One region of the Methylobacterium sp. OAE515 genome, then DNA from elsewhere that is predicted to be linked to it. Evidence: predicted binding sites of a transcription regulator. Region 1 holds the regulator's gene; each other region holds the start of a gene.

Region 1 (5,664 bases):
GCGGTGTTCGAAGCCAACCGCCGGGCCGCCATGCAGGCCCGGTTCCTCGCCGTGCGCGGCCGGATCCAGCGGGCGGACGGGGTGGTCCACCTCGTGGCAGAGGGGTTTCGCGACCTCACCGCATCGCTCCGCGACCTGCGCGAGGCCGGCCTGAAGCTGCCGCCCGAGACCACGGATTTCGGCGTGCCCCCGGACCGGCGCGTGTATCGAAGCCGGGATTTCCACTGAGGGGCGCCCCTCGACAGGCCCCGCGCCGCGCGTAGAGTGCGGGGATGTCGAGCTTCGCCGTTCCGCGCCTTCTCCTCGCCGCCTGCGCGGCCCTGCCCCTCCTGGCGGAGGCCGCCCGGGCCGACAGCTGCGACGACCTCACCCGCCAGATCGCCGGCGCGATCGGCGGCAAGGTCGGCAAGCGCGCCGGCCCGAGCATCGACATCCGCATGGCCGGCCCGATCAAGTTCGACGTCACCTGCCGGGCCGAGCCGATCGTTCAGGCGACCTCCGCCGAGCCCGCCCCCTCGGCGACCTTCTTCCGCGATCTGTCGGTGGCCTCGGAGATCCTGATCGGCGAGTCCGCCGCCACCGTCGAGCCGATCATCACCAACGCCTACCGGACCTCGCTGGCGGAGCGGCGCAAGTCGTTCATCCAGCAGAACGGCTGGTCGGCCTCCTGCTACACCGACCCGGGCAGCAGCACGATGCGGACCCTCTGCTCGGTGGGGCGCATCCCGCCGGGATGAGGCGGACCTGAGCCGGCAGGATGCGTGGCGCGGGCCTGATCAGTACTCGATCACGCCGTCGAGCGCGTAGTGCTTCACCGTCTTCCGGTTGGCGATCAGCTCGTCCACCGTCGGCTCGCCCTTGAGGGCGCGGGCGATGGCGAGCTTCGTGGCCTCGTAGTTGGTCCGGTAGAGGTCCTTCTGGTCGAGGTTGTCGTCCTCGGCGCAGCGCTGATCGAGCCAGATCATGATGATCATGCACAGCTCGTCGAGCCCGTCCTTCGGCAGGATGCCCTCGATGATGCAGTCCACGATCGCGTCGCCAGTGGCGGCCTGGACCACGCCGCCGAGGAGCTCGGCATATTCGGCCGTGTGGATCGTGACCTTGGTGGTCATCATCGTGGCGGGGCGCACGAGCTGGTTGAGGTCGCGGACCACGAACATCCGCGTGTGGCCCTGGACCTGCCCCATCATCGAGGCGAAGGCCTGGCCGACGGGACCGCGCACCGAGCCGATCAGCACCTCCGGCATGGCGTCGGTGTACTGGCCCTCGGCCGCCAGCACCGTGGCCTCGCCCGTGCGGAACCAGATCTCTTGCATGTTCGAACTCCACCTGATCGGAGCCCGCGGGAGACATCATCGGAGGGCTTGCGTCAATCGCCTCAGAGCAGACCGACCCCGTCGAGCACGCCGACCAGCGCGAAGGCGATCGTCACGCCGGAGATGATGTAGACCACCCACTTGTAAGCCCCTGCCACGCGCTGTCCGTCGGGCAAGGCCCGGGTGGCGAGCAGGATCAGCAGGCCGAGCGCCAGGGGCAGGAGCAGGGCGTTCATCACCTCCACGGCGATGTTGAGCGCCACGAGGTTCGGCACGAGCTGCACGGCGAAGGCGCCCGCGGCGACCACGAGAGCGAAGGCGCCGTAGAAGGCCGGCGCCTCCCGGGGCGACTGCGCAAGGGAATGCGGCTTGCCCGTCACGTCGCCGAAGCCCCAGGCCAGCGCCAGCGCCACGACATTGAGCGCCACGAAGGCCGCCGCGGTGATGCCGACCCCGAACACCACCTGCCCGAGCCAGGGCCCCAAGGCCGGCGTGAAGGCGCTCGCGAGGTCACCGACGGTCTGGAGTCCGTCCTTCGTGCCCTGGCCGGCCTTGCCGATCGTGGCGGCCGCCGCGATCAGAATCGCCCCCATCACGCATTGCGAGATCACGGCACCCACGAGCGTGTCGAGCCGCGAACTCCGGGCGTGGTCCCAGCCGAGACCTTTGTCGACGATTGCCGATTGCTGGTAGAAGATCATCCACGGCATGATCACCGCGCCGATATTGGCGGCGATCAGTACCCGGTACTGGCCGTCCCCGAGCGGCATGTGCCCGAAGGAGGCGACGATCTCGGCCACGTTCGGCCGCGCCGCGATGGCGAGGCCGATGAAGACCAGCTCGAACAGGCCGACGACGATCGCCACCACCTCGACCCGCCGGTAGCTCCCGGTAAAGACCAGCGCGAGCAGCAGGATCGCTGGCAGTCCGAGGCTCACCAGCCGGGGCACCCCGAACAGGTCGCCGATGCCGGCAATGCCTGAGAATTCCGTCACGATGGCGCCGATCCCGGCCACCACGAGGCCGCCGTAGGAGATCCAGGCCCAGACCGGCCCGTAATGCGCCCGGATCAGCTCGCCGTGGCCGCGGCCGGTGGCGGTGCCGAGCCGCACCGTCAGCTCCTGAACGACGTAGAGAATCGGCACCAGCAGGATCTGCAGGAGCAGCAGCGAGTAGCCCCAGCGTGCGCCGCTCTGGGCCGCCGTGATCAGGCTGCCGACATCCGTGTCGGCGAGCATCACGACGAGTCCGGGGCCCGCGGTCTTGAGGAACGCGTTCAGGCGAGGCAGGGAAGCGCTTGGCACGGCTCGGGAACAGGCCCGGGCACGGCCGGTTCCGGCGGGCGCCTGCGGCGTTTTCCCGGGCAGGCGGGAGTAACGTGAGATGGTGGAGAGCGCGGATCGAAGCTCCGGCTGGAGCCTTCAGGCGAGCGCCGTGCCCGATGGGGTGCGTCTGGAACTCGCCCTGTCCGACCTGGGTGGAGGTCCGGTCACCGCCGCGATCGTGCTCGACCGGGCGGAGGCTCGGGCCTTTGCCCGCGCGCTGCTGGCCGCCGCCGGAGATGCGGCGGAACGGACTTTTCCGAAGCCGGGCGTTTGAGAGCCCGCCGCCGACGGATCAGCGCGGGCCGAGGCCCGGGTTGCGACCCGGAAGGCGCGGCACCACCGTGCCCCGCTTCTCGATCGGCGCGTCGCACGCGTAGGCGAACTCGGTCTTCAGCGGATCGAACACGGTCTCGCCGGTAATCCGGCAATCTTCCCGCACGGTCTCGTCGAGATAGGTGCGGGCGGCGGTGCGGAAGCGCTTCACCCGGGTCGCCGCCGGCTCGGGATCGATCCGGACCTCGCTCAGGTTGCAGCCGGCATATTCACGCAGAGCATTGGAGACGATGAGCATCCGGCGCAGCTGCCGGTTGTCGTAGACCTCATAGGGCTCCTTGCAGCCGATCGTGACCACCTGCGGGGTGAGCGCGACGTAGTTGCGTGAGATGTATGAGAACCCCGTGGTGCAGCCCGCGAGCGCCAGACCGAGGGAGGCCAGAGTCACGGCCGTCAAGGCGGGAGGCAGCAGAGCCGCGGGTCGTCGCATCCTCGTCATCCCAGCCCGATCTCAGCCCGCCCCGGCTCCGCCGCCCTGTCCGGCGGCGTGTGGGTGCATTGAAACGGCTCCGCTTGCGCCGTCAATTCGTTTCTGCCTCGGAGCGCGGCGCCAGCAGAAGCGTGGCCGTATAACGCTTGCGGAACACTTGCGGAACGTTTAACCTGTTCGTGATTTGTTTCCGAGACCGTCCCGAGGCGGTCCGCCAAGCCGCGAGGCCCCCTTCGATGCTCACGCGCAAGCAGCTGGACCTCCTGCGATTCATCCAGAGTCGCATGCAGGAATGCGGCGTTCCCCCCTCCTTCGACGAGATGAAGGATGCGCTCGATCTCAAGTCGAAATCGGGCATCCATCGTCTGATCACGGCTCTGGAGGAGCGCGGCTTCCTGCGGCGCCTTCCGAACCGGGCGCGGGCCATCGAGGTGATCCGCATTCCCGAGAGCCTGACGTCCCCGGCTGCCGCGGCGCCGGCGGAGCCGCGCCGCTTCACGCCGAGCGTGGTCGAGGGCGGCAAGTCCAAGCAGCCGCCGCTGCCCGCCAATGCCCGCATGATCGACGAGGCCGGCCGCGCCGTGTCGATCCCCGTCATGGGCCGGATCGCGGCCGGTACACCGGTCTCGGCGATCCAGAACCAGAGCCACGCCATCACCCTCTCGCCCGACTTCCTGGCCGGCGGCGAGCACTACGCCCTGGAGGTGCGCGGCGACTCGATGGTGGAGGCCGGCATCCTCGACGGCGACCTCGTGGTGATCCGCAAGCAGGACACCGCCAACACCGGCGACATCATCGTGGCCCTGATCGACGACGAGGAGGCGACGCTCAAGCGCCTGCGCCGCCGCGGCTCCTCGATCGCCCTGGAAGCCGCCAACCCGGCCTACGAGACCCGCGTCCTCGGTCCCGACAGGGTCCAGATCCAGGGTCGGCTCGTCAGCCTCGTCCGCCGCTACTGAAGCGGGGCGGCCGGCGCGTCGTCCGGAGCCGGGTTGGCGCCTGTCGGATCGCTCTCCGACGCGGCCATCCCTCCGGAGGCGTCCGCAGGAGGATCCGTCCCGGTCCGCGCAGCGGCGGCTGGGCCGGGCACCGCGCGGGCCCGCCAGGGGACCGTCCGCTGATCGGTCCGGGCGCCCTGTATCGCGAAGCCGTCCGGTCCGGCGCGCAGGGCCACGGCCCCGTGGCTGGCGAGGAAGCGGCGGTCGATGATGAGCGGGCCCGTGCAGGTCGGGGGCGCCGCAAGGCCCGTGATCAGCACGGTGGCCCGGGCGCAATCCTCCGGGAAGGCGCGCCGGTCGCGAACCAGGGCGACCGCCCGGCCGTCCGGCAGGATCGCGGTGCAGCCGAGCCGGTCGCAGCGCCCGCCCGCGGACGGGCGGCTCCGCTGCTCGGGTGTGCGGTTATCGCCGTCCGCCCTCAGCCATTGTTCCAGGACGAAGCCGGAGGGATGTCCGAGCGCCGAAAGGCGCCCGTCGGGACCCCGCACCGCGGCGCCTCCGCCCTGCCGGTCGATGTAGAGATCGTAGCGCTCCGGCAGGGCCGCGAGGCCGAGGCCGAGCAGGAGCGGCGGTAGGGCGAGCCAGCGCAGCCGCGAGACCGGGAGCGTCGCCAGCAGCAGCCCGGCCGTGAGCAATCCCAGCGCCCCGGTTCCGAACGCCGGCAGCACCAGCGTTGCCCGCTCGAACCCGGCGATCCATTCGGAGATCGCCAGCATCTCGCCGACTGCCTGGCCCATGAGCCACCAGATCGGCCGGTCGAGGGCCAACGGATAGGCGAGGATCCCGATCACCGCGGAGGGCATCACCACCAGGGAGACCAGAGGCAGCGTCAGCGCATTGCCGATCAGCCCGAACGGCTGGATTGTCTGGAAATGGTAGGTGGCGAAGGGGGCGGTGGCGATCTGCGCCACCAGGGTCGTCGCCAGCGTGCCGGTGACCGCCGACAGGCCGGTGCCGACGATCCGCCCGATCCGTCCCGCCCCGGGGCGCACGAACAGCCGTCCGTCGATCAGCCGCGCGCAGGCGATCAGCCCCGCCACCGCGCCGAATGACATCTGGAAGCTCGGGCCGAGCAGACCCTCGGGCTCGCGGGCCAGAGCGATCAGCGCGGCGAGCGCGAGATTGCGCATCGACAGGGCCGGCCGGTCCACCAGGATCGCGCCCAGCATGATCAGGGTCATGATCAGCGAGCGCTCGGCGGCGATGTCCCAGCCCGAGAAGGCACAGTAGGCAGTGACCCCGATCATCGCGAGGCCGGCCGC
Region 2 (5,664 bases), 1.2 Mb from region 1:
CCGCCCGCGATTGAGACGGCGGCGCCCCCCGGGCAACCAGCGACGGGACCCCGTGACGGACCGGGCGCACCGGAGCGATCAGCCATGCGAAGCCGAAACCTTCTCCTGCCGCTCGCCGCCCTCGCTCTGGCGGGCACACCAGCGGCCGCGCAGGACGCCACCGTGATCGGCAAGGATACGGTCCTGCCGGGCACGGGGCCGGGCACCTCGACGGACGGCAAGGGTGTCGGGCGGCTGATGGAAGCCGAAAGCGCCGAGGACGCCGCCAAGCGTCGGGGACTCAAGCCCGCCGTCTTCCTGAGCACCAAGATGATCGGCGTGGCCGTGCGCAACGCCGCGGGCGACAGCGTCGGCAAGATCGAAGACCTGCTGATCACCGACGGCGGCCTGCTCCGGGCGGTGGTGATCGATGTCGGCGGCTTCCTCGGGCTGGGCAGCAAGCTGATCGCGGTGGAGCCGGGCGCCCTTGTGCTGCGGCCCGGCGGCGACCGGTATGCGGCGGTCCTCAACATGAGCAAGGACACGGTGGCGGCCGCCCAGCCCTTCGACCCCGCGAAGGTGATCCCGGCGCCCCGATAAGCCACGACCGAAGTCCGTGACCCATCGACCGACGCGGCCAAGCCGCGTCGGTGCGACAGCGTCAGATGTCGAGGTCGGCGCCCTCGGCGAAGGCCGCGCGCTCGCTGATGAAGGCGAAGCGCGCCTCGGGCTTGTTGCCCATCAGGCGCTCGACCGTGTCGCCGGTCGATTCCCGGGCCTCGTCCAGGACCGCGACGCGCAGCAGCGTGCGCTTCTTCGGGTCCATGGTGGTCTCCTTGAGCTGCGCCGGCATCATCTCGCCGAGGCCCTTGAACCGCCCGATCTCGACTTTGCCGCCCTTGAACACCGTCTTGACGATCCGCTCGCGGTCCGCGTCGTCCCGGGCATAGGCCACCTTCGAGCCCTGCTGCAGCCGGTAGAGTGGCGGGATCGCGAGGTAGAGGTGGCCGCGGTCGATCAGCCTCGGCATCTGGCGGTAGAAGAAGGTGATCAGCAGCGAGGCGATGTGGGCGCCGTCGACGTCGGCGTCCGTCATGATGATCACCTTGTCGTAGCGGAGATCCGTCTCGCGGAAGGCCGCGCCAGTGCCGCAGCCGAGCGCCAGGGTGAGATCCGAGATCAGCTGGTTGGCGCCGAGCTTGTCGCGCGAGGCCGAGGCGACGTTCAGGATCTTGCCGCGGAGCGGCAGGATCGCCTGGGTCGCTCGGTCGCGAGCCTGCTTGGCCGAGCCGCCGGCGGAATCACCCTCGACGATGAAGATCTCCGAGCCCGCGGTGCCGGCCGCCGAGCAATCGGCGAGCTTGCCGGGCAGGCGCAGCTTGCGGGTCGCGCTCTTGCGGGCGACCTCCTTCTCCTGGCGGCGGCGCAGGCGCTCCTCGGCCCGGTCGATCACCCAGTCGAGCACCTTGTTGGCCTGGGCCGGGGAGGCGGCGAGCCAATGGTCGAAGGCATCGCGCACCGCCGTCTCGACGATGCGCTGGGCCTCCACGGTGGCGAGCTTGTCCTTGGTCTGGCCCTGGAACTCGGGCTCGCGGATGAACACCGAGAGCATCGACGCGCAGGTCGCCATGACGTCGTCGGTGGTCACCGCCGTCATGCGCTTGGCCTGGTTCACCCGCTCGGCGTGCTCGCGCAGGCCGCGGAGCAGCGCGACGCGCAGACCGGCCTCGTGGGTGCCGCCCTCGGGCGTCGGGATGGTGTTGCAGTAGGAGTGCGAGAACCCGTCCTCGGCGACCATCCAGGCCACCGCCCATTCGAGCGACCCGTGCGAGCCCGGCTTGGTGATCTTGCCGGAGAACATCGCGTCGGTGACGAGCTCCTTGCCGTCGATGTCCCGGGCGAGATAGTCGCGCAACCCATCGGGGAAGCGATGCACAGCTTCCGCAGGCACGTCCGCCAGCCCTTCGAGGAGGGCCGGGGCGCAGCGCCAGCGGATCTCGACGCCGCCGAACAGGTAGGCCTTCGAGCGCGCCATCTTGAACAGGCGGCGCGGGTCGAACTTCAGCGATCCGAAGATCTGGGCATCCGGGTGGAAGCGCACGCGCGTGCCGCGCCGGTTCTGGACCCGGCCGACGAGCTCCAGCGCGCCCTGCGCGTGACCGCGCGAGAAGGTCTGGCGGTAGAGGGTCTGGTTGCGCGCCACCTCGACCTCGAGCAGGTCGGAGAGCGCGTTCACCACCGAGATGCCGACGCCGTGCAGGCCGCCCGAGGTCTCGTAGACCTTCGAGTCGAACTTACCGCCGGCGTGCAGCGTGGTCATGATGACCTCGAGCGCCGACTTGCCGGGGAATTTCGGGTGCGGGTCGATCGGGATGCCGCGGCCGTTGTCGGTCACCACGAGGGCGCCGGATTCCTCCAGTTCGACCTCGATGAAGCTGGCATGGCCGGCGACCGCCTCGTCCATCGAGTTGTCGATCACCTCGGCGAAGAGGTGGTGCAGGGCCCGCTCGTCGGTGCCGCCGATATACATGCCGGGCCGGCGCCGGACCGGCTCCAGGCCTTCCAGCACCTCGATGTCGGAGGCGGTGTAGGCGCCCTCCGGCTCGGCGGCTGCGAGCGTCGCCACGGAGGCCGAGGCGTCCAGGCGCCGCCGCGGCTCGGGCGGCCGGGCGGCCGGGCCCTTGCCCGGCCCGAATAGGTCCCGCGCCGGATCGCTCACGCGCGGCCTCCGCGGGCGCGGCGCATCGGCCGGCTCGACTTCGCGCAGACGGGTCTTGGGTCGTGGAGCATGCGCCTTCATCCCCGCATGATAGCGGAACAAACCGTAAACATCAAAGCCGTTCGCCCTGCGGCGACGCGCGCGCATCATCGCATGCTGCGCTGCCGCGAGCGAGGGCCGGACCGGCGCCGATGCCTCGACCGGCAGGGCCGTCTGTCATCACGACGTTGCACAACAATGGGTTAAGGCTTTCTCGTGACCGCCCCGTCCGGCTTCCACAGCCTGCACTGGAACGAAACGGGACAATCGACGTTGATGGCGGAGATAATCTTGACCGTGGTCAGGGAGCCGCAGTCCATGAGCGACGCCGCGATCGAGGCCCGCCGCCTCACGTTGATCCGCTTCGAGCACGCGGCCGGTGCTGCCTTCGGTTGCGATGACGATCCGGCCGGCGTTCCGCCCGCCCGCGCGCTGGTCAACGCCACCACGATCACCTTGGCGACCTTCGCGACCGCGGTCGCGGCGACGATCACCTACCTGGTCTGATCCCGATCGCTGACCGCAGCCCGCGGTGAGGGGGCGGCAACGCTGCCTCTGCCTCACCCACGTCGTTGCAAGCGGAGCGAGGCAACCCAGTCGGCGCCACGCTCGACAACCTCGGGGCGCCCTGGATTCCTTCGCTCCGCTCGCACGGACCGGGCAGCCCCTTTCGGCCCCGTCAGCGAGCCCTCTCAGCCCGCGCTCGACTTCTTCGCAGCCGCCACCTTCTTGGCCGCCGGCTTCTTGGTGGCGGTCTTCTTCGCCGCCGGCTTGTCGCCGCTCGCCTTGCGCGCCGAACTCTTCCGGACCGCCCCGCGCTTGGCTGGCTTGCCACCGCCTGCGGCACGCTTGGCGTTCACCAGGGCGATCGCCTCGTCCAGCGTCATCGCCTCGGCGGCCATCGTCTTCGGCAGCGTGGCGTTCACCTCGCCGTCCGTGACGTAAGGGCCGTACTTGCCGGCCTTGACCACGAGGTCGCGCCCGCTGGCCTCGTCTTTGCCGAGCGGCCGGCCCGGATCGGCGGCCGGGCGACCGCGCCCGCCGCCCTGCTCCTTGGCGACGATCAGGTCGATCGCGCGGTTGCCGCCGATCTCCAGCACGTCGTCGTCCTTGCCGAGATTGGCGTAGGTCTTCCCGTGCTGCACGTAGGGCCCGAACCGGCCGAGATTGGCCACGATCGGCTCGCCGGTCTCAGGGTGGCGCGCCACCTCGCGGGGCAGCGACAGCAGCGCCAGCGCCTTGTTCAGATCCACATCCGAGGGGCTGAGCCCCTTCGGCAGCGACGAGCGCTTCGGCTTCTCGGCGCCCTTCTCGGTGGAGGCCTCGCCGAGCTGCAGGAACGGCCCGAACCGGCCGTCGCGCAGCGTCACCGGGAGGCCGGTCGCGGGATCGTCGCCCAGCACGCGCACGCCTGGCTGGCCGCCCTCGGCCGAGGAGCCGTCACCCTCGCCGTCGACGCCCGAGGCCGAGAGCTGGCGGGTGTATTTGCATTCCGGGTAGTTCGAACAGCCGATAAAGGCGCCGAATTTGCCGAGCTTCAGCGACAGCTGGCCGGAGCCGCAGGTCGGGCAGGTGCGCGGGTTCGAGCCGTCGCCCTTGTCGGGGAAGATGTGCGGGCCGAGGAGACCGTTCAGCGCCTCCAGCACGTCGGTGACGCGCAATTCCTTGGTCTCGCCGATCGCCGCCGAGAAATCGCGCCAGAAGTCGCGCAGCACCGCCCGCCAGTCGATCTCGGCGTTGGAGACGCGGTCCAGCTGCTCCTCGAGGTCGGCGGTGAAGTCGTACTCGACGTAGCGCCGGAAGAAGCTCTCGAGGAAGCCCGTGACGAGCCGCCCCTTATCCTCCGGCTGCAGCCGCTTTTTTTCGATTTTTACGTATTCGCGATCCCGAAGAGTCTGCAGCACGGCCGCGTAGGTCGAGGGCCGGCCGATGCCGAGCTCCTCCATGCGCTTCACGAGGCTCGCCTCGGAATAGCGCGGCGGCGGCTCGGTGAAGTGCTGGGTCGAGCTGATCCGCTCGCGCTTGAGCGGGTCACCGGCCTTCATGGGCGGCAGGCGGCGGCTCTCCTCGTCCTCCTCGTCGTCCTTGCCCTCCTGGTAGAGGGCGAGGAAGCCGTCGAACTTCACCACCTGGCCGGTGGCGCGCAGGTCGATGGTTCGCGGCCCGACCTTGGCGGTGACGTCGACGGTGGTGCGTTCCAGCTCGGCCGACTCCATCTGGCTCGCCATGGTGCGGGTCCAGATCAGGTCGTAGAGCTTGGCCTGCTCGGGTTCGAGGTGGCGCGCCACCGCCTTGGGCAGGCGGCCCATGTCGGTCGGCCGCACGGCCTCGTGGGCCTCCTGGGCGTTCTTGGCCTTGACGCTGTACTTGCGCGGCACGTCCGGCACGTAGCGGTCGCCGAACTCCTTGCCGATCACCCGGCGGGCGTCCTGGATCGCCTCCGGCGCCATGTCGACGCCGTCGGTCCGCATGTAGGTGATGATGCCGACCGTCTCGCCGCCGACATCGACGCCCTCGTAGAGGCGCTGGGCGACCCGCATGGTCTGGGCCGGCGCCATCCCGAGCTTGCGGGAGGCCTCCTGCTGCAGCGTCGAGGTGGTGAAGGGCGGCTGCGGGTGGCGCTTGGCGGGCTTGGCCTCGACGCTCGCCACCTGGAAGGTCGCGAGTTCGAGGTCGCGCTTGAAGGCGGCCGCCTCGTCGCCGGTGCCGACGTCGAGGCGCTGGATGCGCTTGCCGTCGGCGCCCACGAGGCGGGCCTCGAAGGTCGCGCCGTCGGCGGTCGTCAGCGTGGCGATGAGCGTCCAGTACTCGCGCGGCTTGAACCGCTCGATCTCCATCTCGCGCTCGACGACGAGGCGCAGCGCCACGGACTGGACGCGCCCCGCCGAGCGGGCGCCCGGCAGCTTGCGCCACAGGACCGGCGAGAG
Region 3 (5,664 bases), 2.5 Mb from region 1:
CGGTCATTCCGGCTCGCGGGACCGCGCGACACGAGTTGCTGGTACGATGGCGGCGATTGGTGGCTCTCCACGCGGGAACCCTGAGGTGCTGCCTCAGCGTGCCCGCGCCACGCAGAACTCCACGGCGCCGATGAGCGCCGTCTTCACCGGTCCGTCCGGGAAGACGTCGAGGGCCGTCCGGGCCTGGGCGCCGTAATGGTGGGCGCGCGCGACGGTCTCCTCCAGGGCGCCATGGCGCTGGAGCAGATCGAGGGCCGTCTCCAGATCGTCGTCGCGGATCTCGCCCTGCTGGAGGGTCCGACGCCAGAAGCCGCGCTCGCCCTCGCTGCCCCGGCGATGGGCCAGCACGATCGGCAGGGTGATCTTGCCCTCGCGGAAATCGTCGCCGACGTTCTTGCCGAGCTCCGCCGAGGTGCCGCCGTAATCGAGCACGTCGTCGATCAGCTGAAAGGCGATGCCGAGATTCATCCCGTAGGCGCGGGCCGCCGCCTGCTCCGCCTCCGGCCGGCCGGCGAGGACGGGCCCGACCTCGCAGGCCGCGGCGAACAGCTCGGCGGTCTTGCCGCGGATCACCGCGAGATAGGCCGCCTCGTCGGTCTCAAGGTTCTTGGCGTTGGTGAGCTGCATCACCTCGCCCTCGGCGATCACCGTGGCGGCCGCCGAGAGGATGTCGAGCGCCCGGAGCGAGCCGACCTCGACCATCATCCGGAAGGCCTGGCCGAGCAGGAAGTCGCCGACCAGCACGGAGGCTTCGTTGCCCCACTTGATCCGGGCGGCCACGCGGCCACGCCGCATGTCGCTCTCGTCGACCACGTCGTCGTGCAGGAGCGTAGCGGTGTGCATGAACTCGACGCTCGCGGCGAGCTTCACGTCGCCGTCGGTGTCGCCCGCATAGTGGCAGAGCTTGGCGCAGGCGAGCGTCAGGATCGGGCGCAGGCGCTTGCCGCCGCTGGCGATCAGGTGATTGGCGACCTCGGGGATCATCGCCACGTCCGATCCCGTCCGCGACAGGATCGTGGTGTTGACCCGCGCCATGCCGTCAGCCACCAGCGCGACGAGGTCGTTCAGCCCCGCCTCGGCCTCGGGCTTCGGGTTCTCGATGGAGAGGGCCATACCCAAGATCCGTGACCTCCAGACCGGTTGCCCCACAGGGGGCGGGCGATCCCTTCGCACGCGCCCCGCGGCGCCGCAACATCGCTCCCGGCTGGATATGGTGTGCCGGAAACGCGGATCTCACGCGACGAAAGCGCCGATCCGCGCTCCTCTGACTTCGGTGCGCGCCCGATGATCGAGCTGATCCGTGCCAACGACGTCGTGCTGATCGGGTTCGCCCGCTCGGTTCTCGAAGCGGCCGAGATCCCGGTTCTCGTCGCCGACAGCCACATGAGCCTGATGGAGGGCTCGATCGGCGTGTTCGGGCAGCGCCTGCTGGTGCCGCGAGACCATGAGGCCCAGGCCCGGCGCCTGCTCGTCGGTGCCGGGATCGCTCACGAGCTGCGCCAGCCGTGAGCCCGGAGCCGGACGGCTTTCTCGGCGGACGCCTGCGCCTGCATCAGCCACCGCGGGGCGCGCACAGGGCCGGGACGGACGCAATCCTGCTCGCGCAGCTGCTGGTTCCGGCGGCCGGCGATCGGCTCTGCGACGCCGGCGCCTCGACGGGCGCCGTCGGCCTCGGCTGCGCCGCGCTGGTGCCGGGCCTGAAGCCGACGCTGATCGAGCGCGATCACGACGTCGCCGAACTGGCTCGGGCGAATGCCGGGCTCAACGGCATCGAGGCTCGGGTGATCGAGGCCGACCTGCTCGCGTCCGCGGCGGAACGCCGCGCTGCGGGCCTGCTGCCGGACAGTTTCGACCTAGTGCTGACCAATCCGCCCTTCTTCGACGGCGGCGGCCACCGGGCCTCGCCCAATCCAGGACGGGCGACCGCCCACACCTTTGCCGGGCAGGACCTCGACGCCTGGATCCGGGCCTGCACGGCGGTCCTTCGACCCGGCGGTCGCCTTGGGCTCATCCACCGGGCCGACGCGCTGCCCGCCTGTCTCGATGCACTCAAGGGACGCTACGGCGGCATCGCGATCCGCCCGGTCCACGCCCGGGCCGAGGCACCCGCGATCCGCCTCCTGATCAGCGCGACCAAGGGCAGCCGCGCCGCGCTGAGTCTGCGCCCGCCGCTCGTGCTGCACGATCCCGACGGGCGCTTCACCCCGGAAGCCGCAGCGCTCCATCGCGGAGCACCGTGGCGGCCCGCCTGACCCCTCCGTTCACGCGGCCAGGGCCGCCGGCTCCTCCTCGCGGATGCCGAGAAACCGCTCTACCTCGGTGAGATCCGGGAAGGACAAGAATTCCGGGCGCAGCGGCTCGGGCAGGCCTTCGAAATTGAGCCCCGGGAACGTATCGGGGTGCGGATAGAGCTGCCAAGCGGCACCGGGCTCCAGCGGTGGAAACAGGATCGCGACCTTCTCGGCGCCGAGCCGCACGATCCGCGATGGGCTGTACGACAACGTCTCGATGCTCCAGCCCCGGTGGGCGTCCCGGCGGGCCTTCATGGTGCGGCGGCTCGTCGCGCGATGCATGGCGGTCTCCTTCGGTAGGGGGATCGATTGCGGATGGGTTAGGCGGCGCTCTTGCGGCCGGACCGCTTGGGCCAGCCGAGCGCCACGAGGCGCGCTTTTGCGTAGTCCCGGACCTCGTCGCGTGTGCCGGCGGGCATCGTCGCCAGGACGGCCTGGGTGGCGCCGTCCAGCATCAGGTCCGTGACGGCGTTGATCGTCTCGGCCTCGTCGATCCGGCGCTTGAGATCGCCTTCGGCCTCGGTGATCTCGTCGAAGGCCGGCGGCTCCTCGAAATCCTCGTCCACGGCCCGGACCGCGGGCTGGTGGGCGCGGAACTCGTCGGCCTCTTCCTCCGAGTAGACGAGGCCGTGCAGCTCGATCAGCTTGAGGATGACGCGGTCCTTACCCCGCTTCTCGGCCATGGCGTAGACGTAGGCCGCCTGCTTGCCCGAGACGCGGTAGTTCACATTCACCAGAGCCTCGCCCAGCGACCACTCGACCCGCTCGGTCCCGGGCTTCGCGCCGGGCAGGCGGCCGGTCACAAGGATCACGGCCTCGTCGCGCTCGGACCGGATGATGGTCGGCGGCTCGAACACGATCCCGGCCTGTGCGGCGATGCGCTCCAGCGTCTTATGGTAGATCACGGCCGTTCCCTGGACGCGCCAGACGTTGCCCCCGAAGGGCTCGCCGTAGCGGACGAGGATGTCGGCGATCTGCTTGTCGGCGGTTCGCATGCGGGGCTCGTTCCGGCGGGATTGGGCCGCGTCGTCCACAGCTTTGTACGGCGACGCACTTTTGTTCTCTTTTTGTTCGTATCTATATGCGCAATCCCCCCGAGATGCGCAAGGGTCGGCCGCGGATTTGCGGGCCGTCGGACCCATGGGAAAATTTCCGGGCGTCTGGCCGTACGCGCTCGCTGTGCGTGACGCGACCCGCCAAGTCATCCCGGGGCCGCGCAGCGGAGCCCGGGATCCAGACCCGCCGACGCGCGAAAGTCCGGCACCGATGGCGGTTCTGGGTTCCGGACTCGCCTGCGGCGCCCCGGAACGACGGGGCTGATTTCGTGGCCTGCGTGCGGGGTGTTGAGCAGCGTTGGCGTATGCGAGGGCATTCGGGGATGCTGACCCCTTGCCTGCGCAAGTCTTCGACGGATCACCTGTGCGAACTTCGCTCAGGAGCCGCTCACCGGCAGAGCTGCGCCGGAGACCCGCATTGTTGCTGCACCGCATCCTAGGTTAGACCGCAGGAACGATGTCTGAGGCAGCCGCCGCGATGACCCCTTCCCTCTGGACCCGCCTGTCGAATCCGAGCCACTTCATGCGGTGGTCGGGCGCGCTGGTGCCGTGGCTCACCGCCCTGTCGCTCGGCGTGCTGGCCGTCGGTCTGTACATGACCTTCTTCGTGGTGCCGCCCGATTACCAGCAGGGCGAGACCGTGCGGATCATGTATATCCATGTCCCCGCAGCATGGCTCGGGGTCTTCTTCTACGGTGCCATGAGCGTGTCGGCGATCGGCAGCCTGGTCTGGCGCCATCCGCTCGCTGATGTCGCCCAGCGCGCCGCGGCGCCGATCGGGGCCGCCTTCACGCTGATCTGCCTCGTCACCGGTTCCCTGTGGGGCAAGCCCATGTGGGGAACCTACTGGGTTTGGGACGCGCGCCTGACCTCGATGCTGATCCTGCTGCTGATCTATTGCGGCATCATCGCGCTGTGGCGGACCCTGGAGGACCCCAACCGGGCCGCGCGCGCGGTGGCGATCCTGACCCTCGTCGGCGCCGTGAACCTGCCGATCATCAAGTTCTCGGTGAACTGGTGGTCGACCCTGCACCAGCCGGCCTCGATCCTGCGCATGGGCGGGTCGACCATCGATCCGTCGATGCTCTACCCGCTGCTGGTCATGATCGCCGCCGCGACGCTCGGCGGGACGACCCTGCACCTCTACGCGATGCGCACCGAGATCATGCGTCGCCGGGTGCGGACGCTGACGATCCGCGAGGCCGAGCGCCTGGACCGGACCCAGCCGCGCCTCACCCCGACACCGGCGTCGCTGCCGGTCGGTCAGCCGGTCTAGGAGGACCGCGATGGATCTCGGATCTCACGGCGGCTTCATCCTGGCGGCCTACGGCTTCACGGGGCTGGTGATGGTTGCCCTCCTCGGCAACGCGATCCGCGACCGGCGGGCGCAGTTGCGCGCGCTCCGGGGCTTCGGCGAGGATCGGCGATGACCACCCCCCTCGACGAGGCGACCGGGCGGCCGCCGCCCGTCCGCCGCTCGCTCCTGCTGATCGTGCCGGCCCTCGCCTTCGCGGCGCTCGCCGCCGTGCTGTTCCTGCGCCTGCGCTCGGGCGCGGATCCGGCGGCCCTGCCCTCCGCGATGATCGGCAAGCCGGTGCCGAGCTTCGACCTGCCCGCCGTGCCGGGGCTGACCGCCGCGGGCGCACCCGTGCCGGGGCTGTCGAGCCGGGACCTGAAGGGGCAGATCACGGTGCTGAACGTCTTCGCCTCGTGGTGCGCCCCCTGCCAGGTGGAGCACCCGATGCTGATGCGGCTGGCGAAGGAGCCCGGGATCCGGCTCGTCGGCATCGACTATAAGGAGCCGAGCCCCGAGGCCGGCCAGCGCTTCCTGGCCCGGCACGGCGTGCCGTTCAGCGCGGTCGGGGCGGATGCCAGCGGACGTGCGGCCATCGATTTCGGCGTTTACGGCGTGCCCGAGACGTTCATCGTCGGACCCGACGGTGTGATCCGCGACAAGCTCGTCGGCATCCTGACGCCGGAGAACTTCGCGAGCGTGCTCGCGCGCATCCGCGCTGCCGGAAAGGTCGCGGCGGCGCAGTAGCGCCTACGCGCCGGGCTGCGGCTCCTTGCGCTCGTAGCGGGTCAGCAGCGGCGTCTGCGCCAGCGCGAACAGCACGGTGATCGGCATGATGCCGAACACCTTGAAGTTCACCCAGAAATCCTCCGTCTGGGTCCGCCACACCGCCTCGTTGAGCGCCGCCAGCACGAAGAAGAACACGCCCCAGCGGAAGGTAAGCTTGCGCCAGCCTTCCTCGGTGAGGCTGAACATCGAATCGAGCACCACCGACAGGAGCGAGCGCCCGAAGGCGAGTCCGCCG

The links. The regulator LexA, encoded in region 1, represses DNA repair genes until DNA is damaged. The targets are predictions, from matches to a motif close to TGTTCNNNNTGTGTTCNG.
Region 2: a site for LexA is predicted at 2,793-2,810, ahead of parE (DNA topoisomerase IV subunit B). Genes of this name have one in related genera too.
Region 3: a site for LexA is predicted at 3,349-3,366, ahead of ABIE45_RS09750 (trna delta -isopentenylpyrophosphate transferase). Genes of this name have one in related genera too.

The regions. Positions count from the first base shown of each region.
Region 1 covers NZ_JBGMUV010000001.1:4,531,703-4,537,366, forward strand. The annotation lists gene ABIE45_RS22015 (error-prone DNA polymerase) at 1-228, shown strand, start outside; gene ABIE45_RS22020 (hypothetical protein) at 273-737, shown strand; gene fae (formaldehyde-activating enzyme) at 777-1,316, opposite strand; gene ABIE45_RS22030 (divalent metal cation transporter) at 1,379-2,620, opposite strand; gene ABIE45_RS22035 (hypothetical protein) at 2,700-2,915, shown strand; gene ABIE45_RS22040 (hypothetical protein) at 2,934-3,404, opposite strand; gene lexA (transcriptional repressor LexA) at 3,641-4,363, shown strand; gene ABIE45_RS22050 (ComEC/Rec2 family competence protein) at 4,357-5,664, opposite strand, start outside.
Region 2 covers NZ_JBGMUV010000001.1:3,305,916-3,311,579, forward strand. The annotation lists gene ABIE45_RS16215 (PRC-barrel domain-containing protein) at 85-579, shown strand; gene parE (DNA topoisomerase IV subunit B) at 641-2,698, opposite strand; gene ABIE45_RS16225 (hypothetical protein) at 2,954-3,244, shown strand; gene topA (type I DNA topoisomerase) at 3,430-5,664, opposite strand, start outside.
Region 3 covers NZ_JBGMUV010000001.1:1,986,238-1,991,901, reverse strand. The annotation lists gene ABIE45_RS09775 (methyltransferase) at 1-84, shown strand, start outside; gene ABIE45_RS09770 (polyprenyl synthetase family protein) at 94-1,113, opposite strand; gene ABIE45_RS09765 (DUF2007 domain-containing protein) at 1,285-1,509, shown strand; gene ABIE45_RS09760 (methyltransferase) at 1,506-2,252, shown strand; gene ABIE45_RS09755 (hypothetical protein) at 2,262-2,573, opposite strand; gene ABIE45_RS09750 (trna delta -isopentenylpyrophosphate transferase) at 2,612-3,286, opposite strand; gene ABIE45_RS09745 (heme ABC transporter permease) at 3,825-4,622, shown strand; gene ccmD (heme exporter protein CcmD) at 4,633-4,776, shown strand; gene ABIE45_RS09735 (DsbE family thiol:disulfide interchange protein) at 4,773-5,387, shown strand; gene ABIE45_RS09730 (septation protein A) at 5,391-5,664, opposite strand, start outside.